2 regions of the Kineococcus esterisolvens genome follow, and region 2 is predicted to be linked to the other one. Evidence: riboswitches for the same ligand, from Rfam matches in the RefSeq annotation. Region 2 holds a riboswitch; the other holds the start of a gene.
What was found. Region 2 has a riboswitch for glycine ahead of gcvT (glycine cleavage system aminomethyltransferase GcvT). Riboswitches for the same ligand answer to the same signal wherever they lie in the genome.
Positions count from the first base shown of each region.

Region 1 (15,175 bases), on a different contig from region 2:
CGAGATGCCCTCCAACAACCCCATCGTGCTGCTGCGTGAGCGCGACGGGGACCGCTACCTGCCGATCTGGATCGGCGCCCCGGAGGCCAGCGCCATCGCCTTCGCCCAGCAGGGCGTCGTCCCGCCCCGTCCCCTGACCCACGACCTGCTCAAGGACGTGATCACGGCCCTGGGGCGGCGCCTGGAGGAGGTGCGCATCGTGGAGGTGCGTGACAACGTCTACTTCGCGGAGCTCGCCTTCGACGGCGGTGCGACCGTGAGCTCGCGGACCTCCGACGCGATCGCCCTGGCGCTGCGGGTGGGCTGCCCGATCGTGGGGGCCGAGGAGGTCCTGGACTCCGGCGGTGTGCCGGTGCCCGACGAGGACGAGGACGAGGTGGAGAAGTTCCGCGAGTTCCTCGACCACATCACCCCGGAGGACTTCGAGTCGGAGGCGGGCCCGGACCGGTGAACAGTTCGACGGACGGCGCGCCGCGCGCCTCGTTGACGCTCCGCGGGTGCGACTCTACGGTCAGTTGACAGGACGCTCCCGGTCGGCACGGCACCGACGATCGGACCGGGGCGATGATGAGGAGGCCGGCGTGAGCAGAGGCGAGGCAGACTCGGGGTCGTTGCGCGGCAGGAAGCCGGTCCCCGCGCAGGGCCTCCTGTTCGCCGAGGACCTGCCCGACCTGGACGAGGAAGTCGGTTACCGCGGCCTGACGGCGTGCAAGGCGGCCGGCATCACCTACCGCCAGCTGGACTACTGGGCCCGCACCGGCCTGGTGGAACCCAGCGTGCGCAGCGCCTCGGGGTCGGGCTCGCAGCGGCTGTACGGCTTCCGCGACATCCTCGTGCTGAAGGTGGTCAAGCGGCTGCTGGACACCGGGGTGTCGCTGCACCAGATCCGCACGGCCGTGACGCACCTGCGCGAGCGGGGTGTGGACGACCTGGCGCAGATCACGCTGATGAGCGACGGCGCCAGCGTCTACGAGTGCACCTCGGCGGACGAGGTCATCGACCTCGTGCAGGGCGGTCAGGGCGTGTTCGGCATCGCTGTCGGGCGGGTCTGGCGGGAGGTGGAGGGCGAGCTGGCCTCGCTGCCCAGCGAGCGCCTCGCGGAGCGCACCGAGGTCGCCGCTCCCGCGGTGGTGCTGGCGGACGAGCTCAGCACGCGCCGCCGGGCCCGCGAGGCCGGCTGACTCGAGCCGACGACCCGCGACCACGACGACGCCCCGGCCGGTGGCCGGGGCGTCGTGGTGTCCGGGACCGCTGCTCGGCGGGCCGGGGCCCGCGCGGAGGGGTCAGTCCAGCAGGTGCGCGTTGGGCAGGGCCTGGCGCGCGAAGGGGTCCACGACCCAGTCGTGGCTGTCGGGCAGCCACAGCACCGCGGCGAGCAGCGCGTCGGCCCACGTGGACAGCAGCACCTCCAGGGGCACCCGCCAGGAGTGCTGGTACGCCTCGCCGTCGTCGTCGAGGACCACCTGCTCCACCTGGGTGCAGGACGGTCCCAGCCGCACGGCCAGCATCTCCTCGTCGCGCGCGAACACCGGCAGCAGCCCGGGGGGTGCGACCGGTCCCGGCCCCTGGCCGGTCGCCCGGCGCACGGCGTCCTCCAGGCCGAGCGGCACCCAGCCGCCCGGGCCGACGGTGGGGGCGCTGGTCCGGTAGCGGGTGCGCACGGGGTCCACGCCGTCCACGCTGCGCCACCAGGCGCGTGCACCGCGCGGTACGAGCAGGCCCAGCTGGTGCTCGACGGCGTCCAGGGCCGCGTCGTCCACCCCGGGCCGCAGGCGGGTGGCGATGTCCGCGCCGGCGCGGGCCCAGCGCGCGCGCAGCACGTCGACGAGCTGCAGGACCCGCGTGACCTCGGCGGTGTCCTCGTCGGCCGGCCGGCGCGGACCGGCCGTGCCCGCTGTGCGGTGCGGTGCGGGCACCAGGCGCGGTGGCGCGGGCTGGGGGGCCGGTGCGGTGCTCGCAGCGCCCAGGACCTGGCTGGTCCGGGCGGCGCGCACGAGGCGCGGGCGGTTGGCGGGGGCGTCGGTCGTCACGGAACCTCCTCGGACCCGCGGTGGCGCGGGGTGGTGCTCGGCGGTGCGGACGGAGGGGACCAGCACGCACCGTGAGGGCACGGTAGGCGGTACCGGTCTCCTGTGCACTTCGACGACGGGAAAACGATCAGATGCCTTTCGGTGTTCCCGCGCTCACGCGCTGTCACGCGACGTGCGGGGGGCGACCCCCTGGGCCAGGACCACGTCCAGGAGCCGGTCGAACTGCTCGGCCACCCGGCGGGCCGCGACGGGACGCAGCGCGTGCAGCGGCTTGCCGGCACCCTGCGACTGGGGCACGGCCACCCGGTCGGGCAGCGGTTCCAGCACCAGCGGTCCGAACAGGGAGCGCAGCTCCTCCAGGCGGAAGCGCTGCTCGCCCGAGCGCGGGGAGAAGCGGTTGACCAGCACCCCGGCGACGCGGGGCCCCGAGCGCAGCGCAGCCACCTCGTCCAGGGTGCGCCCCACCGCGGCCACCGAGAAGCGGCTGGCGTCGGAGACGACGAGCACGGCGTCGCTCGCCCGCCAGGCCGAGCGGGTCAGTCCGCCCAGCGACGGCGGGCAGTCGAGCAGCGCCAGTTCGTGGTCGTCCAGCTTGCGCAGCGCGCGGCGCAGCCCGTCGAGATCGGCCTGCTCGTGGTCGGGGGCGTCCAGCCGCGCCGAGGCCGCCGAGCCGGTGACGACGTCGAGCAGGCCCGGGTGGTCGTCCACCCACCCGCTGGGCGCCACCGAGGACTCCGCGACCCGGCGCTTCGGGGTGCGCAGCACCGCCGCCACGTCGTGCTCGCGCTGGGCGGTCACGTCCAGGCCCGAGGTCGCGTCGGCCTGGGGGTCGAGGTCGACGACGAGGGTGCTGACGGAACGGTGCAGGGCCGCGGAGGCGAGCCCCAGGACCACCGACGTCTTGCCCACGCCGCCCTTCGCGCTGCAGACGGCCATGGTGATCATCGCGAGAGGATACCGGGGTGCGCGGTGTCGAGCGGACCGCTGTCGCCGGGGCCGCGATCCGGGACCGCGCGGCGGGCGATGGCCTACAGTGGCAGCGGAAGCTGGCTGCGCATCCCGCGCGGGAGAGACCCCGGTCCGGCCGGGGCGCCGAAGGGGCAACATCCCCGGAACCTCTCAGGCGGAAGGACCGCGGGGGACAGGCCGCTCTGGAGGCCGCGACCGCCCGGGCCGACAGACGGGGGCGTCCCGACCGCCGTGAGCCCCCGGAGCACCCGTGACCACCACCGCCCCCGCCACCCCCGCCGGTACCCCCGCCGGTACCCCCGCCGCCACCTCCGGTGCGCCCGCCGAGGGTGCGCCCGCCCTCGGCGCCCCGGGCCCGCTGCCCTTCAGCGCCCGCCACGTCGGGCCGGACGCGGGCGAGGTCACCCGGATGCTGGCCGCGGTGGGCGTCGCCGACACCGAGGAACTCGTGCGGCGGGCCGTGCCCGCCGGGATCCTCGAGGGACCCGGCGCCCTGGACCTGCCGCCCGCGCTGGACGAGGCGTCCGTGAGCGCCGAGCTGCGCCGGCTCGCGGCGCGGAACCGCGTCGTGCCCTCGATGATCGGGCTGGGTTACCACGGCACCCGGACCCCGGCCGTGGTGCGCCGCAACGTGCTGGAGGACCCCGCCTGGTACACCGCGTACACCCCGTACCAGCCGGAGATCTCCCAGGGCCGACTGGAGGCCCTGCTGAACTTCCAGACCGCCGTGGCCGACCTCACCGGCCTGGACGTGGCGAACGCCTCGCTGCTCGACGAGGGGACCGCCGCCGCCGAGGCGATGACGCTGGCCCGCCGCGTCTCGAAGGCACCCGCCGGGGCGGTGTTCGCCGTGGACGCCGACGTGCTGCCGCAGACGCTGGCGGTGCTGCGCACCCGCGCGGTGCCCCTGGGCGTCGACCTGGTCACCGTCGACCTGGACGCGGCCGACCCGCTCGCCGTGCTGGGGGAGCGGGCGCCGTTCGGCCTGCTCGTGCAGTACCCCGGCACCTCCGGCCGCGTGCGCGACCTCGCGGGCGTCGCGGCCGCCGCCAAGGAGCGCGGTGCGGTGGTGGTGGCCGCCGCCGACCTGCTGGCCCTGGCCCTGCTGCGCGCGCCCGGCGAGTTCGGGGCCGACGTGGCCGTCGGCTCCTCCCAGCGCTTCGGGGTGCCGATGTTCGCCGGTGGCCCGCACGCGGCCTTCATGGCCGTGCGCGCCGGCCTGGAGCGCTCCCTGCCCGGCCGCCTGGTGGGCGTCTCGAAGGACGCCGACGGCGCCCGGGCGTACCGCCTGGCGCTGCAGACGCGCGAGCAGCACATCCGCCGCGACAGGGCCACCAGCAACATCTGCACCGCGCAGGTGCTGCTGGCGGTCGTGGCCGGCTGCTACGCCGTGCACCACGGCCCGGAGGGACTGCGCTCGATCGCCGCGCAGGTGGCGGGCACCGCCGCCCGCCTGGCGGCCTCGCTGCGCGCCGGCGGTGTGGAGGTCGTGCACGAGGAGTTCTTCGACACCGTCCTGGCCCGCGTGCCCGGCCGCGCCCGGGCGGTCGTGGCCGCCGCCCTGGACGCGGGGGTGAACCTGCGCCTGGTGGACGACGACCACGTCGGCCTGACGTGCGACGAGACGACCGCGCCCGAGCACGTGGCGGCGGCGCTGGCCGGTTTCGGCCTGCAGCCCGTCGAGGACGTCCCCGCCCACGCGCTGCCCGCCGGGCTGCTGCGCACCTCGGGGTTCCTGACCCACCCGGTGTTCTCGAAGCACCGCTCGGAGACGGCGCTGCTGCGGTACCTGCGCCGCCTCTCGGACGCCGACTACGCGCTGGACCGCGGCATGATCCCGCTGGGCTCGTGCACGATGAAGCTCAACGCCACCACCGAGCTGGAGCCGGTGTCGTGGCCGGAGTTCGCCGACCTGCACCCGTACGCACCGGCCGACCAGCTCGCCGGCACCGCGCAGCTCGTCGCGGACCTGGAGCGCTGGCTGGCGGAGGTCACCGGCTACGACGCGGTCTCCCTGCAGCCCAACGCCGGTTCCCAGGGCGAGTTCGCCGGGCTGCTCGCGATCCGCGCGCACCACCGCTCCCGCGGCGAGGCGCACCGCACGGTGTGCCTGATCCCCAGCTCCGCGCACGGCACGAACGCGGCAAGCGCCGTCATGGCGGGTCTGCGGGTCGTCGTCGTGGCCTGCGACGCCGACGGGAACGTCGACCTGGAGGACCTGCGCCGGAAGGTCTCCGAGCACGCCGACGACCTCGCCGCGATCATGGTCACGTACCCCTCGACGCACGGGGTGTACGAGGAGTCGATCCGCGAGGTGTGCGCCCTGGTGCACGACGCCGGCGGGCAGGTGTACGTCGACGGCGCGAACCTCAACGCCCTGGTCGGACTGGCCCGGCCCGGCCGGTTCGGCGCGGACGTCTCGCACCTGAACCTGCACAAGACGTTCTGCGTCCCGCACGGCGGCGGCGGCCCGGGCGTCGGCCCGGTCGCGGTGCGCGCCCACCTGGCGCGGTTCCTGCCCGCCACCTCCCCGGACGCCGACCCCGAGGCCGTCGGCATGGTGTCCGCCGCCCCGTTCGGCTCGGCGGGGATCCTGCCGATCTCCTGGGCGTACGTGCGCCTCATGGGCGCCGACGGGCTGCGCGCCGCCACGGTGCAGGCCGTGCTCAGCGCCAACCACGTCGCCGCCCGGCTGCGGGAGGCGTACCCGGTGCTCTACCGCGGACCCGGCGGGTTCGTGGCGCACGAGTGCGTCCTGGACCTGCGGCCGATGACGAGGGCCACCGGCGTGAGCGTGGAGGACGTCGCCAAGCGGCTCGTCGACTTCGGGTTCCACGCCCCGACGATGTCGTTCCCCGTCCCCGGCACCCTCATGGTCGAGCCCACCGAGAGCGAGGACCTCGCCGAGATCGACCGGTTCTGCGACGCCATGCTCGCCATCGCCGCCGAGGTGCGCGAGGTCGAGCGGGGCCGCTGGTCCGTGGCCGAGTCCCCGTTGCGCCAGGCCCCGCACACCGCCGCCTCGCTCGTGGGCGAGTGGGACCACCCCTACACCCGCGAGGAGGCCGTGTACCCGGCCGGGCTGGACCCGCGCACGAAGTACTGGCCGCCGGTGCGCCGCATCGACGGCGCCGCCGGCGACCGCAACCTCGTGTGCTCCTGCCCGCCGCTGGAGGAGCTCGCGGAGGGCTGAGCGGACCGGCAGCGAGTCCGTCCGGTCAGCGCCCGTCCGCCCCCGCCAGGGCGGGCGGGCCCTCGGGGCCGTCGCTGCCGGCGGCGTACTCCCGCAGCGGCGCGGCCCCGCGCTGCCACGCGGCCAGGATCGGCTCGACGATGCGCCAGCCCTCCTCGGCCTCCGCGGCGTGCGCCGACAACCGGGTGTCGCCGGCGAGCACCGCCAGCAGCAGCTGCCCGTAGGGGCCCGGTTCCTGCCGGGCCAGGTCGGCGCCCATCTCCACGGCCTCCAGCTCGAACGGGTCGCCGGCGCCGTTGAGGTCCAGGCGCAGCGAGACCCGGTCGGGGTCCAGCTGCAGGCGCAGCTCGTTGCGGTGCGGGCGGGGCCCCTCGAACACCGCGTGCGGCACCTCGGCGAAGCGGACGACGACCTCGCGCCGGTCCGCGGCCAGGGCCTTGCCGGTGCGCAGCCGGAACGGCACGCCCGCCCAGCGCCAGGTGTCCACGTGCAGCACGACCTCGGCGTACGTCTCGGTGCCGCGCTCGCCGTCGACGCCGCGCGCGTCGACGTAGTCGCCGACCTCCCGGCGGCCGTGGCGGCCGTCGACCGTGCCGGCGGTGTACCGCCCGCGCGCCGTGCAGCGGGCGACCTCGTCCTCCTCCAGCGCGCGCACCGCGCGCAGGACGTCGACCTTGCGGGCGCTGAGGTCCGCCGGGCGCATCGACTGGGGCGGTTCCATCGCCACGTACGCCAGCAGCTGCAGCAGGTGGTTCTGCACCATGTCGCGCAGCGCGCCGGAGCGGTCGTAGTAGCTGGCGCGGGACTGCGCGTCCACGGTCTCGTCGAAGACGATGTCGACGGACTCCACGTGGGTGCGGTTCCACACGGACTCGAAGAGGCGGTTGGCGAACCGCAGGCCCAGGACGTTCAGGACGGTCTGCTTGGCCAGGAAGTGGTCCACGCGGAACGTGCGGTCCTCGGGCACGACCCGCCCCAGCGCGGCGTTCAGGCGGCGGGCGCCCTCCAGGTCCTGCCCGAACGGCTTCTCCACCACGACGCGGGCGTGCTCGGGCAGGTCGCACTCGCCGAGCGCGGCGACGACCCGTTCGAACAGCACGTGGGGCAGGGCCAGGTACACCACGACGGGCTCGCCGTCGCCGGCGCGCTGCAGCGCGTCGCGCAGCACCCGCGGGTCGGTGACGTCGCCGTGGACGTACGCGGCGGTACCGGAGAGCTGCTCGCGCACCTCGTCCGGGGCGTCACCCGCGCCCTCGTCCAGGGCCCGGCGCACGTGGTCGCGGAAACCCCCTTCGTCGAGGTCGTCCTGGGCGACGCCGACCAGCCGCACGCCGTCGGGGTGCAGTGGGGCGATCTGCGCCAGGGCGGGCAGCAGGTAGCGGGCGGTCAGGTCCCCGGTGGCGCCGAGGACGACGAACTGGGCGGTCACGGATGCTCCTCACGATCGTTCGGCTGCGTCCGCGCACCAGCACACCAGCCGCGGGCCCCGACCGCGCGCCGGGACCCGGACCGACACGCCCGCCGTCGGCCCGCCGTCCCGCGGTGGCCCCCTAGGATCGGCAGGGGGGGTGGTCGTCGTGGGCTGGCTGGAGGACCTGCTGGACCACGCCTGGCTGCTGTGGATCGCCGCGGCCCTCGTCCTGGGGATCCTGGAGCTGACCGCCCTGGACCTGGTCTTCGCGATGCTCGCCGGCGGTGCGCTGGCCGGAGCCCTCGCCGACGCCGCCGGCCTCGGCTACGTCGGCCAGGTCCTCACCGCGGCGGCCGCCGCGGCGCTGCTCGTCGGCACGGTCCGCCCGGTGCTGCTGCGCCGGCTGCGGATGCCACCGGCCGGCACCACGAACGCGCCCGCGCTGCTGGGCCGCCCGGCCCTGGTGCTCACCGACGTCACCGTGCGCGGCGGCACCGTCAAGCTCGTGGGGGAGACGTGGTCGGCGCGCTCGGCGGCGCCCGGGCAGAGCTTCACCGCGGGTGAGGACGTCGTCGTGGTCGCCATCGACGGCGCCACGGCCGTCGTCGGCCCGTCCGCCCCCGCCGCACCGCCCGCCCCGCCGGAGGAGGAGCCCTGATGGACACCGTGACGGACACCGTCGTGACGATCGTCGTCCTCGCCCTGGTCCTGCTGTTCGTCGCGATCGTCATCGCGCGGACCATCCGCATCGTGCCGCAGGCCACGGCCGTCATCGTGGAGCGGCTGGGCCGCTACTCGCGCACGCTGGACGCGGGGCTGCACTTCCTCGTGCCGTTCATCGACAAGGTCCGCGCCACCGTGGACCTGCGCGAGCAGGTCGTCTCCTTCCCGCCGCAGACCGTCATCACCTCCGACAACCTCGTGGTGAGCATCGACACGGTCATCTACTACCAGCCCACCGACCCCAAGGCCGCGACCTACGAGATCGCCAACTACATCCAGGCGATCGAGCAGCTGACCGTCACCACGCTGCGCAACGTCGTCGGTTCCCTGGACCTGGAGCAGACCCTCACCAGCCGCGACCAGATCAACGGCCAGCTGCGCGGGGTGCTCGACGACGCGACGGGCCGCTGGGGGATCCGCGTGAACCGCGTGGAGCTGAAGGCCATCGACCCGCCGGCGAGCGTGCAGGACTCCATGGAGAAGCAGATGCGCGCCGAGCGCGACCGGCGCGCGGCGATCCTCAACGCCGAGGGTTTCAAGCAGTCGCAGATCCTCACCGCCGAGGGCGAGAAGCAGTCGCAGATCCTGCGCGCCGAGGGCTCGGCGCAGGCGGCGATCCTGCGGGCCCAGGGTGAGGCGCGCGCCATCACGCAGGTGTTCGACGCCATCCACCGCGGTGACCCGGACCCGAAGCTGCTGGCCTACCAGTACCTGCAGACGCTGCCGCAGATCGCCCGCGGCGACGCCAACAAGGTGTGGATCGTGCCCAGCGAGCTCAACGACGCGCTGAAGGGCTTCGGCTCGATGTTCGCCGCGCACGGCGAGACGGGGAACGGCGGGGGGGACGGCGCGCAGGGGGACCGCGCCCCCGCGCGGCGCCGCCGGCCGCGGGACGAGGCCCCGGCGCCGGGTTTCGAGGAACCCGTGCTGGAGGACCCCTCCGAGGCGCTGAACCGCGCCCGCGCCGAGGCCGCCGGTGCCACCGCGGCCGCCGAGGGGGCCACGCGCCGCGTCAGCGGACCGGGGAACGCCGAGCCGCCGGCGCCCTGACCTGCGCCTCCACCTCCGCAGGTGCCTCGACGGCGACCGGCGGCCGGGCCCGGCGGCGCGACCGGCGGCCCTCGCGGGCGTACCAGCCGCCGAACAGCGCGACGGCGCTGGCGACCTCCACCACCGTTCCGCCGTGGTACAGCACCTCCGCACCGGTGCGCACCTCGGCCGTGGCGCCGCCGTGCCCGGGCAGGCCCCGCGCCCACAGCACCTTGGCGAGCACGTCGTGGGCCGCCGCGGCCAGCAGCAGCAGCACCGCGCGGGCCGGCACCCCGGGGCGGCGGGGCAGCGGGTCGGCGCCCACGACGACGGCGCTCAGCAGGTAGCCGGCGGCGGCCATGTGCACGTGCGCGGCCACCCCCACCCACGGGTGCGTGTGCGACAGGTGGAACAGCGGCGTCAGGTAGAACGCCCACAACCCCCCGGCCTCCAGCACGAGCACCACCGGCGCCCGGGTCACCGCACGGGCCCAGCGACTGCGCAGCACCCCCAGCAGCGCGGTGCGCCCCGCGCGCGGCAGGGTCCGCAGCGCGAGCGTCAGCGGTGCGGACAGGGCCAGCAGCAGGGGTGCCAGCATCGTGGCGAGCAGGTGCACCACCACGTGCGCGGGGAAGCCACCGGCGTGCCCGTGGCCGTGGCCGGGCAGCAGGGCCGGCACCAGCGCCGCGGCCAGGACCGCGAGGGCGGCGCCGACGGCCGCGGCGGTGCGCCGCGCCGGCCAGCGGTCCCCGCGCCGGTGCAACCGCCGCTCACCGGCCAGGTACGCGCCCGGCACCGCGACGGCCACGAGCAGGAGCGCGCCGCTCACGCGCGCTCGCGGCGCCGGGCCCGGGCGAGGACGGCGGCCCCGGCGAGGACGCCCAGCAGCCCGGCACCGTTCCACGCCAGGTCGTACGGCAGCAGTTCGACGCCGTAGCGGATCTGGTGCAGGTCCAGGACCTTGTGGTGGACCACGCCGTCGTAGACCTGGAACGCCCCCCAGCCCAGCAGGACGCCGCCCACCACGCGCGCCCGGGAGGTGGCGCGCCGGCGCTGCAGGTCGGCGAACAGGAACAGCCCCGCGACGGTCGCGATCCAGCCGCCGGCGTGCAGGAGCCCGTCGGAGACCAGCCCCACCTCGAGGGTCGAACGGTCGTAGAAGTGGTGCCAGTGCAGCAGCTGGTGGAAGACGACCTCGTCGACGAACGCGGCCAGGCCCACGCCCATCAGCAGCCCGGCCCCCAGGGACCGCCGCGCCACGCCGCTGCCCTCAGCCGGCCTGCGGGGGCACGGCGGAGGGCCCCTCGCGGTGGCCCGAGCCCAGGGCCTCGGCCACGGCGCTGCGCCGCACCGCCTCCAGCTCGGCCGACTGCCGGGCGGCGCGCTCGACGAGTTCCTCCAGCTCGTCGGCGTCCAGCCGGTCGTCGTCCAGCGCCAGCTCCCGCAGCGACCGCCACAGCGCCCCCTTGCCCTGCACGCCCAGGGACAGCATCTCCAGCTCCACCACGGAGCTGAGCGGGGACCGGCGCAGCAGACGCCCGTTGGTCTTCAGCGTCCCCAGCGCCTCCCCGGCGCGGCCCAGGACCTGCAGCCGGCGGTCGGACCCGACGCCGAGCGCACCCATGAGGCGGACCAGCGTGCGGCGGTCCTCGGCGACCTCCCGGGTCAGGCGCTCCAGCACGCGCCCCGCGTCGGTGCCGCGGTGGCTGCGCGCGGCGCGCGCGAAGCGGGCCTCACCCGCCGTGGCGCCGGCGAGGTGGTCGTTGAGGTAGATGGCCAGCAGGTGGTGCCGGTCGGCGGGAGGGGTTCGTTCGTCCACGCAGGTGCACTACCCGCGACGGCGGCACGGCAACCCTCCGGTGGTTCCACCAGCCTGCGCCGGGGTAGGGGGGTGGGTGTGGACCCCAGCGACCGGCAGCTGTCCCTCACCTTCGTCGGCACCGCCACCACGCTGGTGCGCTACGGCGGGCTGACGCTGCTGACCGACCCGAACTTCCTGCACCGCGGCCAGTACGCCTGGCTGGGCAAGGGGCTGGTGGCCAAGCGGCGCACCGAGCCGGCGATGGGCGTGGCGGACCTGCCGCCGCTGGACGGGGTCGTCCTGTCCCACCTGCACGGCGACCACTTCGACCGCGTCGCGCGCCGCGGCCTGCCGCACGACGTGCCCCTGCTGACGACGCCGCACGCCCGGCGCCGGCTGGCCGGGGTGCACGGGTTCACCGATGTGACGGGGCTGTCGACGTGGGAGTCCCGGACGCTGCGGCGGGGGGACGTCGAGGTCCGGGTGACCGCCGCGCCCGGGCGGCACGCGCCCGAGCCCTGGCAGCGGCTGCTGCCACCGGTGATGGGCAGCGTCTGGGAGTTCGGGCCGGTGGGCGGCCGGGCCGAGTTCACCGTGTACGTCTCCGGTGACACCCTGAACGTCCCCGAGCTGCGCGAGGTGCCGCTGCGCTACCCGGAGGTGGACCTGGCGGTGCTGCACCTGGGCGGCACCACCCTGCCGGGCGGGCTGGTCGTGACGATGGACGGGGTGCAGGGCGCGGACCTGCTGCAGGTGCTGGAGCCGGCGCACGCCGTCCCCGTGCACGTGGACGACTACCGCCTCTTCCGCTCGCCGCTGTCCCGCTTCCGCGACGAGGTGGAGCGCCGGGGGCTGGCGCACGTGGTCCACTATCTCGCGCGCGGGCAGACGGGCGTCTTCAGCCCCCGCTGAGCGGGCCCGGGCGGGCCCGCTCAGCGGACGGCGTCAGCGGGTGGGGATGCGCAGGAACGTGACCGAGTGGGCGGGGAACTCGCGGGTGAACACCCGCTCGATCCCGTGGACCGTGCTGGTCTCCGGTGCCACCGGCTGCGACTCGCGGGTGTTCTCCGCCTGCGGGTCCCCGGCGATGACGGTCATCCGCGCCGTGGGGCGGGCCGGCTCGGCGCCCAGGTCCACGCGCGTGCGGGCCGGCTCGTCGCCGTTGTTGACGACCTTCACGATCAGCTCGCCGGTGTCGTCGTCGCGGGTGACGACCTGCGAGAACTCCTGCGTGGCGGCGTCGTCGGTGATCGTGCCCCACAGTTCGCCGTCGACGTACATCGCGGCGCTCGTGCCGCGCACCTCGACGCGCAGGTCGTAGGTGCGGCCGGTCTCGATCGTGCCGGGTCGGACGAGCAGCACCTCCTTCGCGCCGTCGGTGGTCTTCTCGACGGCGTCCTGGGTGCCGTTCCAGCCGCCGAGGTTCCACCAGTAGTAGTCGTCGCCGTCGACGCCGAAGCCGACGAGGAAGCCCTCGTCGCCGGCGGTCTTCGTCGCCGTCAGGGACACGTCGTAGTCGGTGACGCCGAGGTCCGGGGTGCGCACCAACGTGTTCTCCGCGGTGGTGTCGCTCTGCACGTAGGCGCCTCCGGTCACGGACCACTCCCCGGTTCCGGTCACCGGGGACCACTTCCCGTCACCGTCGGAGAAGTCGTCGGAGAACAGGACCTCGCCGCCGGGGGTGGTCACGCGCACGTCGTCGTAGCGGGCGGCGGTGCGCCAGGTCGACAGCCCGACCCCGCCGGCGATGGGCTCCGCGGGCACCTCGCCGCCGGTGGCGGTGCTCGGGACGACGCGGTCGCCCACGTTGGTCATGAAGAGCTTCTGCACCTCGTAGCTGGCAGAGCCCCACGACTCGTCACCGTCGAACCAGATCATGTCGGGGCGCCACTGGTTCTCGGCCACGTCCGCCAGCAGCGGGGCGTAGGACGCCATCCGCACCACGTCGGCGTTGCGCTCCAGGCCCGTCATGTACGACGCCTCGGCGAGGGCGTTGGCGAGCTTGCCGTCCAGCGACGCGTACTCGCCGAGGAACACGTCCGGCCCGCTGCGGTCGTAGGAGTCGTAGCGGTCGTTGTTCCGCAGGAACCAGGCCGGGCTGTTGTAGTAGTGCTCGTCGACCACCTCGGCGCCCAGTTCGCGGGCGTTGGCCCAGTGGGCGTCGAACACCGCGCCGGTGTCGTCCGGCCCGGAGTTGTAGATCAGGGTGATCTCCGGGTGGGCGGCCGTGATCGCGTCGCGGAAGAGCGCGAAGTTCTCCGCGTACTCCTCGGGCAGGTTCTCCTCGTTGCCGATGCCCAGGTGGGTCAGGCCGAACGGCTCGGGGTGCCCCATCCCGGCGCGGACCCGGCCCCAGGTGGAGGTGGCCGGGCCGTTGGCGAACTCGATGAGGTCCAGGGTGTCCTGGACGTGCCGCTGCAGCAGTTCGGGGTCGTCGGTGGCCTCGTTCTGCCCGCAGCCGGTGAGCAGGGCGGGCACGACGGGAAGCGGCATCGCCCCGATGTCCTCGGCGAACTGGAAGTACTCGTAGTAGCCCAGGCCGTAGGACTGGTTGTAGCCCCAGAAGTTGGCGTTGGTGGCGCGCTGCTCGACGGGCCCGACGGTGTCCTTCCACTGGTAGGAGCGCTGCCGCTCCCACCCGGAGGCGGCGTCGTAGCCCTCGTGGCTGCCGGTGTTGACGATGCAGCCTCCGGGGAAGCGCACGAACCCGGGCTCCAGGGCGGCGATCTTCTCGGCGAGGTCCGCGCGCAGGCCGTTGGGCCGGCCCATGAACGTCTCGCGGGGGAACGCCGAGACCATGTCCAGGCGCAGCGTCCCGGACCCGGCGGCCTGCACCGACAGCCGTGCCGCGTCGGTGGTGCTGCGGGCGCGAACGGTGCCGCGGTACTGCCGCCACCCGTCGCCGCGCACCTGCACGCGGAACTGCCCGGACAGGGCCCGCCCGTCGGCTCCGGTGAGCGCCACGGTCAGCGGGGTGCCGCCGGGCGCATCGCTGCGTGCCCACACGGACACGTCGTACAGCTCGCCCGCCTCCACCGCCAGGCCCTGGTCGTACCCGGAGTTCGTCACGCCGTAGGTGCCGCGGGTGCCGCTGGACAGGTCCAGGCGCAGGTAGGTGCGGTTGCGCTCGTTCAGGCGCCCGGAGTCGTCGACCGTCGTGGCCGTGCCGCGCCCGCCGCCGACCGCGGTGGGCGTCCAGGCGGTCAGCCCGTCCCAGCCGGCGCGGTCGGCCCCGGAGAACTCGAAGGAGCGGTTGCGCACCAGCTCGGCGTACAGGCCGCCGTCGGCGGCGTTGTTGATGTCCTCGTAGAACACCCCGTACATGTGCTCGCCGATCTCCGGGCCGGTGGCCGCCGGGTCGACGGTGAGGGTGTGGGTGGGGGTGGCGCCGCGACCGGGGGCTGCGGCGGCGGGCCCGGCGGCGCACAGCGGGACGGTGAGCGCCGCCGCGGCCACGAGGGCCAGCGCGGCGCGCGAGGGGGATCGGGACACGGGGGAGTCCTTCCGGGACCGGTGCCGCCCGGGGATCCGGGACGTGCTGCACCGCAACGGGTGGGTGACGCCCGGCGGACCGCGCGCAGCAGTGCGCGCCCAGAGCCGCCGGTGGCGTGCCGATCAACCTAGGTAGCGCACAGCTACGGGTCAAGTACTCCGGGGCGGACTTGTACAACGTTGTGAAGTGGGGGCATGCTGCGCGGAGCACCCCACCGGGTGCGCTCGACGAGGAGCAGGAGGAAACCCGTGCCCCGATCCACCACCGGCGGCGAGACGGCGCCCGCGCGCCGGCGCCGCACCCCCCTCGCCGCGGCCGCCGCGGTCCTGTGCCTGCTGGCCGGCGGTGCCACGGCGAACGCCGCCGGGCACTCCGGGCCCCCGCCCAGCGGGAAGCTGCCCATGACCGGCGACGTCGGCGACTACGTGCCCGGCGTCGTCGACGACCCCGTGCACGACCCGACGCTGTTCAGCGACCGCGGCACCTACTACGTCTTCTCCACCGGGGTGGCGAACGCCGACGACCC
Region 1 is NZ_JBJLRI010000001.1:35,180-50,354, reverse strand. Features, by position in the region: gene ACRYR8_RS00230 (bifunctional nuclease family protein) at 1-451, shown strand, start outside; gene ACRYR8_RS00225 (MerR family transcriptional regulator) at 582-1,181, shown strand; gene ACRYR8_RS00220 (hypothetical protein) at 1,284-2,030, opposite strand; gene ACRYR8_RS00215 (ParA family protein) at 2,184-2,975, opposite strand; glycine riboswitch at 3,085-3,175, shown strand; gene gcvP (aminomethyl-transferring glycine dehydrogenase) at 3,358-6,192, shown strand; gene ACRYR8_RS00205 (glucose-6-phosphate dehydrogenase) at 6,218-7,621, opposite strand; gene ACRYR8_RS00200 (NfeD family protein) at 7,761-8,261, shown strand; gene ACRYR8_RS00195 (SPFH domain-containing protein) at 8,261-9,376, shown strand; gene ACRYR8_RS00190 (cytochrome c oxidase assembly protein) at 9,339-10,184, opposite strand; gene ACRYR8_RS00185 (DUF2243 domain-containing protein) at 10,181-10,582, opposite strand; gene ACRYR8_RS00180 (hypothetical protein) at 10,626-11,174, opposite strand; gene ACRYR8_RS00175 (MBL fold metallo-hydrolase) at 11,253-12,068, shown strand; gene ACRYR8_RS00170 (alpha-L-arabinofuranosidase family protein) at 12,102-14,648, opposite strand; gene ACRYR8_RS00165 (arabinan endo-1,5-alpha-L-arabinosidase) at 14,898-15,175, shown strand, end outside.
Region 1: another riboswitch for glycine. It lies ahead of gcvP (aminomethyl-transferring glycine dehydrogenase); the one in region 2 lies ahead of gcvT (glycine cleavage system aminomethyltransferase GcvT).

Region 2 (15,175 bases):
CGGGCGCCGGGGCTGCGCCGCGAGGACCTGGCCGACCTGGCCGGGCTGTCCGTGGACTACGTCGTGCGCCTCGAGCAGGGCCGGGCGGTGAACCCCTCGGCGCAGGTCGTCGGCGCCCTGGCCCGGGCGCTGCAGCTGGACCGCGCCGAGCGCGACCACCTGCACCGCCTGGCGGGCCTGCTGCCCCCGGCGGACGGGCTGGTCGACGGCCACGTGCCCCCCGGGGTGCAGCGGGTGGTGGCGCGGCTGGGCGACCTGCCCGTGGCCGTCTTCGCCGCCGACTGGACCCTGTTGTCCTGGAACCGGCCGTGGGCGGCGCTGCTGGGTGAGCCCGGCCCCGACCGCAACCTCGCCCTGGCCGTCTTCGGCCTGGCTCCCGGCGTGAGCGGGTCCACGGTCGGGCACGACGACGACGCCCTGGCCGCGGCCCTCGTCGCGGACCTGCGCACCGTCGCGGCGGCGCACCCGCGCGACCGCGGTCTCGCGGACCTGCTGGCGCGGCTGCGCACCGGCAGCCCCCGCTTCGCCCGGCTGTGGGACGCCGGCGCGGTGGGCGCGCACGTCTCGGCCCGCAAGACGGTCCACCACCCACGGGTCGGTGACCTGCTGCTGGACTGCGACGTGCTGACGGCCCCCGGCAGCGACGTCCGCGTCGTCGTCTACTCGGCCGTCCCCGGCTCGCCCGACGCCGAGGCGCTGGAGTTCCTGCGGGTCACCGCCGGTACCGGCCCCGTGCCCTCGGCCGCTCCGACGGCCGGGGGCTGAGCGCACCGCCGAGGTGCGGCGGGGGCGCGCGCTGCGCACCATCGTGGAGTGCCCCGCCTGCGCCGCGTCTCCAGCTCCTCCCCCGGCTTCACCCGCCGGCGCCGCGGTCGCGGCTGGACGTACTTCGACACCACCGGCGAGCGCATCACCGACCCCGCGGTGATCGAGCGCATCTCGAAGCTGGCGGTCCCGCCCGCCTACACCGACGTGTGGATCTGCCCGTACCCCAACGGGCACCTGCAGGCCGCCGGCACCGACGACCGCGGCCGGCGCCAGTACCGCTACCACGAGCAGTGGCGCGCCGAGCGCGACCGCGCCAAGCACGACCGGGTGCTCGAGGTCGCCGCGCAGCTGCCGCGCGCCCGCGAGGTCGTGCAAGGACACCTGCAGCTGCCCGGGGCGCCGCGCGAGCGGGTGCTGGCGGCGGCGTTCCGGCTGCTGGACCTGGGGTTCTTCCGCGTCGGCGGCGACGCGTACGCCGAGGAGAACGGCTCCTACGGGTTGGCCACGCTGAAGCGCGAGCACGTGGTGCAGCACGGCGGTGAACTGGTGTTCCGCTACGTCGCCAAGTCCGGCAAGGAACGCACGGCCGTCATCGCCGACCCGGCCGTGGTGGAGGTCGTGCGCACCCTCAAGCGCCGCCGCGGCGGGGGCGAGGACCTGCTGGCGTGGAAGGACGGCGGCCGCTGGCACGACGTGACCAGCGACGACGTCAACGCCTACCTGCACGAGACCATCGGCCCGGACGTGTCCGCCAAGGACTTCCGCACCTGGCACGCGACCGTCCTGGCGGCGGTGGCGCTGGCGGTGTCGCTGCCGGCCGCCACGACCCCGACGGCGCGCAAGCGGGCGGTGACCCGGGCGGTGGCGGAGGTCTCGGAGTACCTGGGCAACACGCCGTCGGTGTGCCGCAGCAGCTACGTCGACCCGCGCGTGGTGGACCTGTTCGACGACGGGGTGACGATCGCCCCGGCGCTGGAGCAGCTGGGCGAGGACGCCGCGTTCGGGCACCCGGCCACCCACGGGGCCGTGGAGCGGGCGGTGCTGGACCTGCTGCACACCGACCCGGTGGCGGTCTCCCGGGCGCTCGCGCGGGGCGGCCGAGCCCCGGTCCGCTCGCGGCGCCTGTCCGTGCCCGGCGACCAGGGCGCCGCCGCGGCCGCGTGAGCGGGGAGCGGCAGCACGCCGGCACCCCCTATGCTGGAAGGGCTCCCTCGACGGGGAGCTGCGCCCTCATCGTCTAGTGGCCTAGGACGCCGCCCTTTCAAGGCGGTAGCACGGGTTCGAATCCCGTTGGGGGTACGCGGTCGGCACCCGCCGGCCCGGCGCGCGGGTTCGTGTCACGAGCACGGCCGCGGATCGGGTACTGTTGGTCCCGCAAGCGAGCAAGACAAGCAAGGCCTCCTTGAGGCCCCGTAGCGCAGTTGGTTAGCGCGCCGCCCTGTCACGGCGGAGGTCGCGGGTTCGAGTCCCGTCGGGGTCGCTCGTCGTGCCGGTTGATCCGGCCCGGCACGGCCAGGTAGCTCAGTTGGTAGAGCGTCCGACTGAAAATCGGAAGGTCAGCGGTTCGACCCCGCTCCTGGCCACCTGAGTCCTCCCGATGAAGGCCACCGCGGAACGCGGTGGCCTTTCGCGTGCCCGGCACCGCCCGTGCGTCCGGGAACCGGCCTGGGTAACCTGCCGCCGTGCCCCGCACCCCCACCTCCCCCGTCGTCGCCGGCGCCGTGCTCGGCGGGTACGCGATCGGCCGCGGCACCGGCGACCGCAAGCTCGCCGGCGCGGCCCTGCTCGCCGCGCTGGGCTGGTCGGCACCCCGCTGGGCCACCGCCTCCGTCCCCCTGGCCGCGGGGCTGACCGCCGGCACCCTCGCCCTCGTGGGTCTCTCGCACCCCCTGTCCCGGCGCGTGGGCCCCTGGCCCGCCGTCCTGGCCTCCACGGCCGCCGCGGGGCTCCTCGCCGCCGTCGGCGACGGAGCCGCGAGACGCCGGTGAGCCCACCCGGGGGCGGCCGCACCGACTGGCGGACCCTCGTCGAGCACGGGCCGGCCACCGCCGTCCTGTCCGGCAGCGTCGTCACCTGGGCCTCCGCGTCGGCGCACGCCCTCGTGGGGACCGCCGCGGGCGGGCTGACCGGGCGGGACGCGCTGGGCCTGCTGGTGAAGGCTGACCGGCCCCGCGCGCGCCACGCCCTGGCGATAGCGCGCCGACACCCGCACGTGCAGCACCCACCGCTGCGGGTCCGGCTGGAGCCCCGCCCCGATCGGCTGGAGGTGGCGGCGCGCGCCCTGGCCGGCGGGCAGGTCCTCGTCGTGGCGTGGGACGTGACCGCGCGCCTGCGCCGCGAACGCGAACTGCGCCACCGCGCCGGCCACGACGAGCTGACCGGCCTGCCCAACCGGGCCCTGCTGGCCGACCGCTGGGAGGTGGCCCGGGCCCGATCCTCACGCACCCCCGGCCGGGGGACGTTCGTGCTCGTCTGCGACGTGGACGGGCTCAAGCAGGTCAACGACGAGCACGGCCACGCCGCGGGGGACGCGCTCCTGCGGGACGTGGCGCGGGCGCTGAGCGCGCACGTGCGCCCGGGCGACACGGTGGCCCGCACCGGCGGCGACGAGTTCGTCGTCCTGGTGGACCAGGTCGGCGCCGACCACGTCGAGGAGCTGGCCGCCCGGCTGCGCGGGGACGCCCCCGCCGGGGCGGGCGCCGGCGTGCGGGTGTCGGTGGGCTGGGCCGCGGACTGCCCCACCCGCTCACCCGTCTCCGTGCTGGCGGAGGCGGACGCGCGCATGTACGCCGACAAGCGCGCCGCCCGCGAGCGGGCGGGCGGCGCGCTGCCCGCCCCCCGGGCCCCCGGGGAACCCGCCGGGGCCGCCGAGGCCGTCAGGGACGCTGAGCCGTGAGCTCCCGCACCTGCGCGTAGCGCTCCCGCACGACGGGCAGGGGGTCCGCCTCGAAGGTCTCCGTGCCGCCCAGCGCCCACTCCGGCGGCTGCGCGGCACCGGAGAGCACCCACGCCGCCTGCCGGGCCGCGCCGTCGGCGACGTACTCCCCCGGTGCCGGCACCACGACGGGGCGGCCGAGCACCGCAGGCGCCAGGCGCCGCACGGCCTCCGAGCGTGCCCCGCCCCCGACCAGCAGCACCCTCCGCACGGGCACGCCCTGGGCGACGAGGGCGTCCAGGCCGTCGGCGAGCCCGCACAGCAGGCCCTCCACGACCGCGCGGGCCAGGTGCGCGGGCGTGGAGGTCTCCAGCGTCAGCCCGTGCAGGGCGCCGGTGGCGTCGGGTCGCACGGGCGTGCGCTCGCCCTCCAGGTAGGGCACCAGGACCAGGCCGCCGGCACCGGCGGGGGCGCTCAGCGCCAGCCGGGACAGCTCGGCGTGGTCCACCCCCAGCAGCCGGGCCGCCGCGTCCAGGACGCGCGCGGCGTTGAGCGTGCACACCAGCGGCAGGTGCCGGCCGGTGGCGTCGGCGAAACCGGCGACGGCACCGGTCGGGTCGTGGGTGGCCACGTCGCTGACGGCGCTGACGACGCCGGAGGTGCCGATGGACACCACGACGTCACCGGTCCGGGCCCCCACCCCCAGGGAGGCGGCCATGTTGTCGCCCGTACCGGGGCCGAGCAGGGCCCCGCGGCTCAGCTCCCCGGCGCTCTCGCCGGCGCTCGCGTGCGGGGCGAGCACCTCCGGCAGCCGCGGACGGGCGCCGAAGGCGCGTTCGAGCAGGTCGGGACGGTACTCGCCGGTGGAGGCCGAGAAGTAGCCGGTGCCGCTGGCGTCACCGCGGTCGGTCACCAGCGGGGCCCCGGCGGCGGACCCGCCGGCCAGGCGGTGGGTGAGCCAGTCGTGCGGCAGGCAGACGCTGCGGGTGCGGGCGGCCGCCTCCGGCTCGTTCTCGGCGACCCAGCGCAGCTTGGTGATCGTCAGCGAGGCCACGAGGACGCTGCCGACCTGCTCCGCCCACGCCCGGGGGCCACCGAGCTCCGCCGTCAGGTCCTGCGCCGCCCGGGCGGAGCGCCCGTCGTTCCACAGCAGCGCCGGGCGCACCACGGCGCCGTCCTCGTCCAGCAGGACGGACCCGTGCTGCTGGGCGCCGACCGCCACGGCGCCCACGTCGTCGAGGCCACCGGCGTCCGCGACGGCGGTGCGCAGCGCCTCCCACCAGCGCTCGGGGTCCACCTCGGTGCCCTCGGGGTGCGAGGCGCGGCCCGTGCGCAGCAGGCGCCCCGTGGCGGCCTCCCGCACGACCACCTTGCAGGACTGCGTCGAGGAGTCGATCCCGGCCACCGTGGGCGAGCTGCGCGGCATGGGGGCCATGCAACACCACGCACCGCGACCGCGGGGCACCCCCTCGGACCCCGCCCTCCCCCGTCCGGCCGCGCGGCGCGCGGACCGGGATGCCGGAAGCTCTCGCGAACCTGTACGGTTGGCACCACGGAGAGATGACAGCTACTCCGGGGTCCTCACAGCGGCCCCGGCCGACGCGCGAGGGGGTCGACGCCATGGGGCGCGGCCGTCAGAAGGCCAAGCAGACGAAGGTCGCTCGGCAGCTGAAGTACTTCAGCCCGCAGACTGACTACAACGCGTTGCAACGCGAGCTGCACGGTCCTGACCCGTTCCGCCAGTCCGGACCTGCACCTGCAGAAGTCCCGGAGGCGCCGGAGACGGACGAGGACGAAGTCGACGACACCGACGACTGGTCCCGCTACTCCGCCACGGACGACTACGAGGACTGGGCGACCAAGCGTCGCGCCTGACCTCCCGTCCACGGCACCGCTGCCGAGTCCCCGCCGCTCCGCGCGGCGGAGGGTCGGCGCACCGCGGCAGCACCGCACCAGTGGGGCGTGGCACTGCTCCGGAGGACCCTCACCAACCCTGGTGGGATCCCCGGAGCAGCGCCACGCCCCCTGCCACGCCCTTGCCGTTGCTGTCGCCGTCGTCCTCACGACGCGCCCGGACCCGGCCGCACACCCACGCGGGGATCCCCGCCGCCTCCACGGAAGCCACCACGGCGTCCGCGCTGGCGGGGTCGACCACGGCCAGCATGCCCACCCCCAGGTTGAGGGTGCGCTCCATGTCGTCGGCGGGCACCCGGCCCAGGTCACGGACCAGTGAGAACACCACACCCGGCGTCCAGGTGGAGCGGTCGACCTCCGCGGTGACGCCCGCCGGCAGGCAGCGGGCCAGGTTGGCGGCCAGCCCCCCGCCGGTGACGTGGCTCATGGCGTGCACCCCGCCGGTGGCGAGGGTGGCCAGCACCGGCCGGGCGTAGATGCGAGTGGGCTCCAGCAGCTCCTCGCCCAGGGTGCGGCCGAACTCGTCGACGTGCCGGTCGTAGGACCAGCCGGCGTCGGCGAACACGCGGCGCACCAGCGAGTACCCGTTGGAGTGCAGGCCCGAGGAGGCCATCGCCACGAGCACGTCGCCCTCGCGCACCCGTTCGGCGCCCAGCAGCTCGTCGGCCTCCACGGCGCCGGTCACCGCGCCGGCGACGTCGTACTCGTCGGGACCCAGCAGACCGGGGTGCTCGGCGGTCTCGCCGCCGACGAGGGCCACGCCGGCCTCCTCGCAGGCGCGGGCGATGCCCGCCACGATGCCGGCCGTCCGCTCGGGCACCACGCGACCGCAGGCGATGTAGTCGGTCATGAACAGCGGGGTCGCCCCGCACACGACGACGTCGTCGACGACCATGCCGACCAGGTCGGCGCCGATGGTGTCGTGCTTGCCCACCGCCTGCGCGACGGCGACCTTGGTGCCCACCCCGTCGGTGCTGGTGGCCAGCAGCGGCCGGCGGAAGCCCTTCAGCGCGCTGACGTCGTACAGCCCGGCGAAGCCGCCGAAGCCGCCGACCACGTCGGGGCCGTGGGTGCGGGCCACCGAGGCCTTCATGAGCTCGACGGCGCGGTCACCGGCCACGACGTCGACACCGGCGGCTGCGTAGGTGGTGCCGGTCACCGGCGGGCTCCCGAGTGGGTGGGGTGCGAGGGGTGCACGGGGGTGATGGGCAGGCGGGGCTTGTCCAGGGCGTGCTCGCCCAGGCGCTGCAGGTCGGGCACGGGCACCGGGTAGCTGCCGCTGAAGCAGGCGCTGCACAACCGCTCGGCGGGCTGGTCCGTGGCGGCGATCATGCCCTCGGGCGAGATGTACCCCAGGGAGTCGGCACCGATGCTGGTGCGCACGTCGTCCACGCCGAGGCCGGTGGCGATCAGCTCGGCGCGGGTGGCGAAGTCGATGCCGTAGAAGCACGGCCACGTCACCGGCGGGGAGGAGATGCGCACGTGGATCTCCGCCGCACCGGCCTCGCGCAGCATCCGGATGAGGGCGCGCTGGGTGTTGCCGCGCACGATGGAGTCGTCCACCACGACCAGCCGCTTGCCCTGCACGACGTGCTTGAGCGGGTTGAGCTTCAGGCGGATGCCGAGCTGGCGGATCGTCTGGCTGGGCTGGATGAAGGTGCGGCCCACGTAGGCGTTCTTCACCAGCCCCTGCCCGTAGGGGATGCCGGACTCCTCGGCGTAGCCGATCGCGGCGGGGGTCCCGGACTCGGGCGTGGGGATGACGAGGTCCGCCTCGACGGGGTGCTCGCGGGCCAGCGTGCGGCCCATCTCGACGCGGGCCTCCTGCACGACCTTGCCGTTGATGGTGGTGTCGGGCCGGGCGAGGTAGACGTACTCGAAGACGCACCCCTTGGGCCTGGCCTCGGCGAACCGGCTCGAGCGCAGGCCGTCGGCGTCCACGGCGATGAGCTCTCCGGGCTCGACCTCGCGCACGACGCTGGCGCCGACGATGTCCAGGGCGGCGGTCTCGGAAGCCACGACCCAGCCGCGGTCCAGCCGGCCCAGCACCAGCGGCCGGATGCCCTGCGGGTCGCGCGCCGCGTACAGGGTGCGCTCGTCCATGAAGACGAGGCTGAAGGCGCCCTCGACGTGCGGCAGCACCTCCAGGGCCGTGGCCTCCAGGGTGTGGTCGGGGTCGCCGGCGAACAGCGCCGTGATCAGCGCGGTGTCGGTGGTGTTGCCGCGGGCGATCTCGCCGGAGCCGGCGCGGCCGGCGGTCCCGTCGGGGTAGCGCTCGGCGATCAGCTCTCGCAGCCGGAAGGCGTTGGTGAGGTTGCCGTTGTGCGCCAGGGCGACCGTCCCGCCGGCGGTCGCGCCGAGGGTGGGCTGGGCGTTCTGCCAGCCGGCGCCCCCCGCGGTGGAGTAGCGGGTGTGCCCGACGGCGATGTGCCCCTGCAGGGACTCCAGGGCCGCCTCGTCGAACACCTGCGAGACCAGCCCGGTGTCCTTGAACACGAGGATCTGCTCGCCGTTGCTCACAGCGATGCCGGCGGCCTCCTGACCCCGGTGCTGCAGGGCGTACAGGCCGTAGAAGGCGAGCTTGGAGACTTCTTCACCGGGGGCCCAGACCCCGAAGACGCCGCAAGCGTCCTGGGGGCCCTTCTCACCGGGCATGAGGTCGTGGTTAAGACGTCCGTCACCGCGGGCCACGTCCCGAGTGTGGCACACCCCCGCCACCCGGACGCACTCGTGGACGGGGGCGGCGCACCCGCCGCACCGGTTTCAGCGCGGGCCGCGCCGCCCGCTCCGGGTCCGGTCGGCCAGCACCGCCACCAGGCCGCCGAGCAGCGCCCCCACGACGCCGAAGGCGACGAACAGGTACCCGAAGAGAGCCCGCTGGGAGTAGCCGCCGGCGGGCGGGGTCAGCGCCGCCACGACCGCCGCGGCGACGAAGGCGACGACGACACCGGTGAGGATGAAGGCGCGGAACCGGGGCGCACGCCGGCGCGTCACCTGGACCAGCCGGGTGGCCTCCTGCGGTTCGCGCTGCTCCTGCCGGCCGTCCCCGGGCGCCGGGGCGTCCTGCGGCCCGTGCTCCTGCTCGCTCACCCGCGCCACGGTACGCGGCCCGCTCAGGTCCCCGGAGCGGTGACCGGCAGCAGCTCACCGAGGTCGGCGCGCTCGCCGCTGGCACGCACCCGGCCGCCGGCGCGCGCGTCCTCGAAGGCCAGCCGGCCGGCGGCCAGCTGGAGCCAGGTCAGCGGGTCGGTCTCGACCACGGCGGGCGGGGTGCCGCGGGTGTGCCGGGGGCCCTGGACGACCTGGACGGCGGCGAACGGCGGCACCCGCACCTCCACGCTGCCGCCGGGGTGGCGGACGGCGAGCTCCTCCAGCGTGAAGCGCACGGCGGCGGCCAGCACGGCCCGCTCGGGCGCCCCGCCGGCGTCCACGGCCTCCAGGGCGGCGCGCAGCGCGGCGCGGCCCTGCTCGGGGTCGGTGCGGCGGCGTGGGGGCACCGGGCCACCGTGCCACCCCGCCCGGCACCCCGCACCGGCACCCCGCAGCTCATCACCCCGCAGCTCAGCACTCCGGGACGTTGACCCCCACCGCGGCGGCCGGTGCCCGGTGCGCGCCCACGACGGTCAGGGCGAGCCCGCCGCGGGAGGTCTCCTTGTACTCCGAGCGCATGTGCGCACCGGTGGCGCGCACCGTGGCGATCGCGGCGTCGAGGCTGACGACGTGGGTGCCGTCACCGCGCAGCGCGGTGCGCGCGGCGTGGATGGCGGTGGTGGCGCCCACGGCGTTGCGCTCGATGCAGGGGATCTGCACGAGCCCGCCGACGGGGTCGCAGGTCAGGCCCAGGTGGTGCTCGATCGCGATCTCGGCGGCGTTCTCCACCTGCTCGGGGGTGCCGCCGAGGACCGCGGTCAGCCCGGCGGCGGCCATGGCGCTGGCCGAGCCCACCTCCCCCTGGCAGCCCACCTCGGCGCCGGAGATGGAGCCGGTCTCCTTCAGCACGACGCCGATGCCGCCGGCGGCGAGCAGGAAGTCCACGGTGCTCGCGTCGTCGGCGCCGGGGGTGAAGCGTCGGTGGAAGTGCAGCACGGCCGGCACGATCCCGGCGGCGCCGTTGGTGGGGGCGGTGACGACCCGGCCGCCGGCGGCGTTCTCCTCGTTGACGGCGAGCGCGTACAGGCTGACCCAGTCCATCGCGCGCAGCGGGTCGGCGCCGGCGTCGCACCGCTCCTCCTCGGCGAGCAGCTGGCGGTGCAGCCCCGGGGCGCGGCGGCGCACGCCCAGACCGCCGGGCAGGGTGCCCCCGCTCGCCAGGCCGCGCTGCACGCAGGCGGCCATGGCGCCGAACACCTCCAGCAGGCCGGCGTCGACCTCGGCGCGGCTGCGGCGGTGCTCCTCGTTGCGGCGCACCAGGCCCGCCACCCCCAGGCCGGTGCGCCGGCACTGCTCGAGCAGTTCGGCGCCGGTGCGGAAGGGGTGCGGCAGGTCGTCGCCGGGACCGGCGAGCGGCGCGGCGTCGTCCAGCGGGTCGTCGCGCACGAACCCGCCGCCGACGGAGTAGGAGGTTCGCCGCAGCAGGACGCCGCCGGCCCGGTCCAGGGCGGTGAACACCATCCCGTTGGGGTGGGCGGGCAGCGCCTCGCGCAGCAGGCGCACGTCGGCGTCCGGGTCGAAGCGCACCCGGTGCCGGCCCAGGAGGGGAAGTTCGCCGGAGGCGCGCACGGCGGCCAGCAGTGCCGGGACGGCGTCCGGGTCCACCTCCTCGGGGCGCTCGCCGAGCAGCCCCAGGACGGCGGCGGAGTCGGAGCCGTGGCCGCGGCCGGTGGCGCCGAGGGAACCGTGCAGGTCCACCCGCACGGCGGCGACCCGTTCCAGCACGCCGTCGTCGGCCAGGGCCCGCGCGAAGAGCAGCGCGGCGCGCATCGGGCCGACGGTGTGGGAGCTGGAGGGGCCGATGCCGATGGAGAACAGGTCGAAGACGCCGACGGGCACGGGGTTCACCGGGCCCGTCGGTAGAAGGGCAGCTCGACCACCTCGACGGGCTCGGGACGCCCGCGCACGTCCACGGCGAGCGCGGTGCCGGGCGCCGAGAGGCCGTTCTCGACGTACGCCATGGCGACGGGGTGCCCCAGGGTCGGCGAGAGCGCGCCGCTGGTGACGGTGCCCACCGGGCGCCCCTCGTGCAGCACGGGGTACCCGTGGCGCCCGGCCCGCCGCCCGGTGCCGCGCAGCCCGACGAGGACGCGCTCGGGGGTGCGCTGCGCGAGACGCTCCAGCGCGGCGCGGCCGGGGAAGGCCGCCGGCTTGTCGAGCTTGACGACACGGCCGAGGCCGGCGGCGTACGGGTCGACGTCGCGGGACAGCTCGTGCCCGTGCAGCGGCATCCCGGCCTCCAGGCGCAGGGTGTCGCGGCAGGCGAGGCCGCAGGGCACGGCGCCGTGGGCGCGGCCGGCGCTCAGCAGCGCCTCCCACGCGGCGGGGGCGTGGGCGGCGGGCAGGACCACCTCGAAACCGTCCTCGCCGGTGTAGCCGGTGCGGGCCAGCAGCACGTCCTCGGCGCCGTCCGGGGTGCGCAGGGCGGTGGGCGTGCAGCGGTAGTGGCCGAGGGCGCCGAGGTCGGCGTCGACGAGCTCGCCGACGACCAGGGCGGCGGTGGGGCCCTGCACGGCGAGCAGGGCGGTGCCCGCGGACTCGTCGGTGACGGTGGCGTCGAAACCGGCGGTGCGGGCGGTCAGCTCGCGGGCGACGAGGCCGGCGTTGGAGGCGTTGGCGACGACGAGGAACTCCTGCTCGCCGAGGCGGTAGGTGACGAGGTCGTCGAGGATGCCGCCGTCCTCGTCGACGATCAGGCCGTAGGCGGCGCGGCCCGGCGGCATGGCCGAGGGGCGCCCGACGAGCGCGGCGTCGAGGGCGTCGCCGGCCTGCGGGCCGCTCACGCGCACCTCGCCCATGTGGGTCAGGTCGAACACGCCGGCGGTGGCACGCACGGCGCGGTGCTCGGCGAGGTCGGAGGCGTAGCGCACGGGCACGGACCAGCCGGCGAAGTCGGTGAACGCGGCACCCAGGGCGGCGTGCGCCTCGTGCAGCGGGGAGGTGCGGGACACGGGCGGGCTCCTTCCGGGCGCGGCCGCCGGGCGCGGCCGCGTGGACCCCCTCTGTCGCGGCACCTGAGAGCTTCGCGCCGTGCGGCGCTTTCCCCGTCGGTGAGGGTCGTGGGGACCCTGCTTTCCAGAGCGGCCTGCCCGTGGCGGTCCTGGGGACCTGAGAGGTTCCGGGGTGGTTGCTCCTTCGGTGCCCGCCGCTGGTGCGCGTCGGGGCTCTCCCGCCCGGGTGCGTGGCCTGGTGTTGGGTTGTGACGTGCAGCCGCCAGCGTCCCACGGGCCGCGCGCCGCGGGCCAGCGCCCGCCGGAGGAGCCGCCCTCAGAGCTCGCCGGTGAGGAACTGGGCGCGACCGTGGCCGAAGGACCAGTCGGCGTCGGAGTTCTCGGTGATCGAGACGACGACGTCGCCGGGGCCGGTGCCGCACGCGCGCTCCAGGTGGTCCACGAGCAGGGCGTAGAAGCGCTCCTTCTGCTCGCGCGTGCGCGGGCGGCTGGTCACCTGCAGGACGACGACGTCGTCGGTGCGCGGGATGCCGAGGCCGGTGTCGTGGACGACCAGTTCGCCGGGGGCGTGCTGGTGGACGACCTGGTAGCGGTCGCCGTCGGGGACTTCGAAAGCCTCCACGACGGCGGCGTGGGCTGCGTCGAGCAGGCTGGTCAGCGCCTCGGGGGTGCGGCCGGCGACGAGGTCGAAGCGGAGCAGCGGCACGGGATCCTCCTCTTATATGTAGTTACATGTTGACACATTTGGCGAGCGACTGGAGGGTCTCCCGGCCGACGCGGCCCAGGGGCCGCGGACCGGTGAGTCCTCCGCGCGGCCCGGGTCACCCCACCGGGACCCGTACCCGTACCCGTACCCGGAGGACGCCGTGACCACCACCACCTCGCGCGACACCCTGTGGGCGGCCGCGCACGCCGAGCGCGCCGCCCTGGCCGACGACCTCGCCGGCCTCGACGACGCCGAGTGGTCCAGGCCCTCGCTGTGCGGGCGCTGGAGGGTCGAGGAGGTCGTCGCGCACCTGACCGCGGCGGCGAGCACGGGGCGGTCGCGCTGGCTGGCGAGCATGGCCGGGGCCCGCTTCGACCCGGGCGTGCACAACGACCGGCGCCTGGCCGAACAGCTCGGCGTCACGCCCGCGCAGACGCTGGAGCGGTTCCGCGCGGTGGTCACCAGCACCACGGCACCCACCGGGCACACCGCGGCGTGGCTGGGCGAGGTCGTCGTGCACGCCCAGGACGTGCGCCGGCCGCTCGGGCTCACGGGTGGGCCGCCGGTCCCCGTGGTCACCGAGGTCGCGCGGTTCTTCACGGCCCGCGACTTCACGGTGGACGGCCGCAGCGCGGTGCGGGGGCTGCGGCTGGAGGCCACCGACGGCCCGTTCACGACCGGCGCGGGGGCGCCGGTCCGCGGCACGACGCTCGCGCTGACCATGGCCGTCGCCGGCCGGGGGGCGTTCTGCGACGAGCTGACCGGGCCGGGCGTCGCGCTGCTGCGCGCCAGGTGCGCGCTCGCCCGCTGACCGCGCCGCCCGCCGGACGCCCGAGGGGGCGGGTGCCTCGGCACCCGCCCCCTCGTCCCCACGACCCGTTCACCAGCGGTCGACGTACTCCTGGATCTTCTCGCGCATGAAGCGGCTGGACGCCTCGCGCCTCTCCTCCCAGGCGAAGACGCTCGCGCACAGCGCCCCGTCGAAACCGACCTCGCCCAGGGCGGTGAAGATGCCGTCGAAGTCCACCTCACCCTCACCGATGTCGAGGTGCTGGTGGACGCGCGCCGTGGATCCCGGCGGGTTGACGATGTAGCGCAGGCCGGAGGAGCCGCGGGGGTCGAACGTGTCGGCCACGTGCACGTGCCGCACGAGGTCGCCGGCGTAGCGGATGACGCCCGGGCCGTCGCCGCCCTGGTGGAAGGTGTGCGGGGTGCAGTAGACGAACCCCACCCAGGGCCGGTCCAGGCCGCGCACCAGGTCCACGGCGCGGAAGCCGTCCTCGACGAAATCGTCGGGGTGCGGCTCCAGTCGCAGCTCGACCCCGGCGGACTCGAAGACGGGCGCCAGCTCCTCGAAGGAGTCGAGGAAGCGGGCCTCGCTGGCCTCGGGCAGCTCCGGGCGGCCGTTGAACTCCGACTGCACGACGGGCACCCCCAGCTCGGTGGTGACCTCGACGATGCGCTTGATGTTGCGCACCGCCTGCTTGCGCTCGTCCTCACCGGGGCCGGACCAGCGCTGCACGAACTGCGTGGAGCACACGCCGACACCGGCGGCGTCCAGCGCCGCGCGGAACTTCCGGACCGTGGCCAGGTCCACGCGCGGGTGGCGGAAGAAGGGGATGAAGTCCTCGCGCGGCGAGAGCTCGATCCACTCGTAGCCGAGGTCGGCCACCAGCGCCGGCAGCTCCAGGAGCGGCACGTCGCGGAACATGTACGTGTCCAGGGCGATCTGCATCGTCGTCAGCCTCCTCAGGCGCGGGCGCCGAGGTCCACCTCGACGCGCCGACCGGTGCGCAGGGACTCCACTCCGGCGGCGCAGACGGCGGCGGCGGCGTAGCCGTCCCACACCCCCGGGCCGTCGATGCCCGCGCCGCTGCGGACGGCGTCCACCCAGCGCTGGAACTCCGCGTCGTAGGCGGCGCCGAAGCGCTCCTTGAAGTCGGCGGCGATGCCCCCGCCCCACCCGGCGCTGGAGTGCTCGACCAGACCGACACCCAGGCCGATCCTCGCGCTGCCGCGCTCGGCGACCAGCTCGGTGCGGACCTCGTAGCCGAACGTGGTGTTGACGAAGATCTCCACGTCGACCAGGGCGCCGCTCTCCGTCTCCATGAGGACGAACTGCGGGTCCTGCAGGCCCTCGGGAGCGTGGGAGGTGCGCCCGGGCTTGAACACCGTGATGGCGGTGATCTCCTCACCGAGCAGGAAGCGGGCCACGTCGACCTCGTGCACCACCGAGTCGAGGATGAGCATCTCGGAGGAAAAGTTCGGCGGGGTGGTCGCGTTGCGGTGGGCGCAGTGCAGGAACAGCGGGCGGCCCAGCTCCTGCGAGGCGATGAGCGAGCGCAGCTGCTCGTACTCGGCGTCGAAGCGGCGCATGAACCCGACCTGGACGAGCTGGCGCCCCAGGGCGCGCTCGGCCTCCACGACCTTGCGGGAGGTCTCCGGCGAGGTCGTCAGCGGCTTCTCGCACAGGGTCGGCTTGCCGGCATGCAGGGCCTTGAGCACGAGGTCCTCGTGGGTGAAGCCGGGGGTGGCGATGACGACGGCGTCCACCTCGGGGTCCTCGATGGCCGCGACCGGGTCGTGCAGGGCGCGCACGCCGAACTCGGCGGCCACCGCGTCGGTGCGGGCCCCGTCCACGTCGCTGACCGCGACGAGCCGCGCGCCCTTGGTCAGCTGCGCCAGGCGGCGGGCGTGGTCCTGCCCCATCATCCCGACGCCGAGCACGGCGACGCGGAGGTCCCGGTCGTAGCCCTCGCGAGCGGTGTGCGGGGTCGTCTGCGTCGCCGTGCTCATCGGTGTCGTCACCTT
Region 2 is NZ_JBJLRI010000021.1:36,512-51,686, forward strand. Features, by position in the region: gene ACRYR8_RS09255 (helix-turn-helix transcriptional regulator) at 1-765, shown strand, start outside; gene ACRYR8_RS09260 (DNA topoisomerase IB) at 814-1,932, shown strand; tRNA gene ACRYR8_RS09265 (tRNA-Glu) at 1,995-2,067, shown strand; tRNA gene ACRYR8_RS09270 (tRNA-Asp) at 2,175-2,248, shown strand; tRNA gene ACRYR8_RS09275 (tRNA-Phe) at 2,279-2,351, shown strand; gene ACRYR8_RS09280 (hypothetical protein) at 2,451-2,756, shown strand; gene ACRYR8_RS09285 (GGDEF domain-containing protein) at 2,753-3,664, shown strand; gene xylB (xylulokinase) at 3,645-5,069, opposite strand; gene ACRYR8_RS09295 (DUF3073 domain-containing protein) at 5,264-5,518, shown strand; gene purM (phosphoribosylformylglycinamidine cyclo-ligase) at 5,628-6,716, opposite strand; gene purF (amidophosphoribosyltransferase) at 6,713-8,212, opposite strand; gene ACRYR8_RS09310 (hypothetical protein) at 8,321-8,647, opposite strand; gene ACRYR8_RS09315 (sterol carrier family protein) at 8,671-9,054, opposite strand; gene ACRYR8_RS09320 (L-serine ammonia-lyase) at 9,119-10,546, opposite strand; gene gcvT (glycine cleavage system aminomethyltransferase GcvT) at 10,552-11,658, opposite strand; glycine riboswitch at 11,703-11,791, opposite strand; glycine riboswitch at 11,802-11,880, opposite strand; gene ACRYR8_RS09330 (tautomerase family protein) at 11,975-12,364, opposite strand; gene ACRYR8_RS09335 (maleylpyruvate isomerase family mycothiol-dependent enzyme) at 12,525-13,175, shown strand; gene ACRYR8_RS09340 (sugar phosphate isomerase/epimerase family protein) at 13,245-14,099, opposite strand; gene ACRYR8_RS09345 (Gfo/Idh/MocA family protein) at 14,114-15,160, opposite strand; gene ACRYR8_RS09350 (ATP-binding cassette domain-containing protein) at 15,169-15,175, opposite strand, start outside.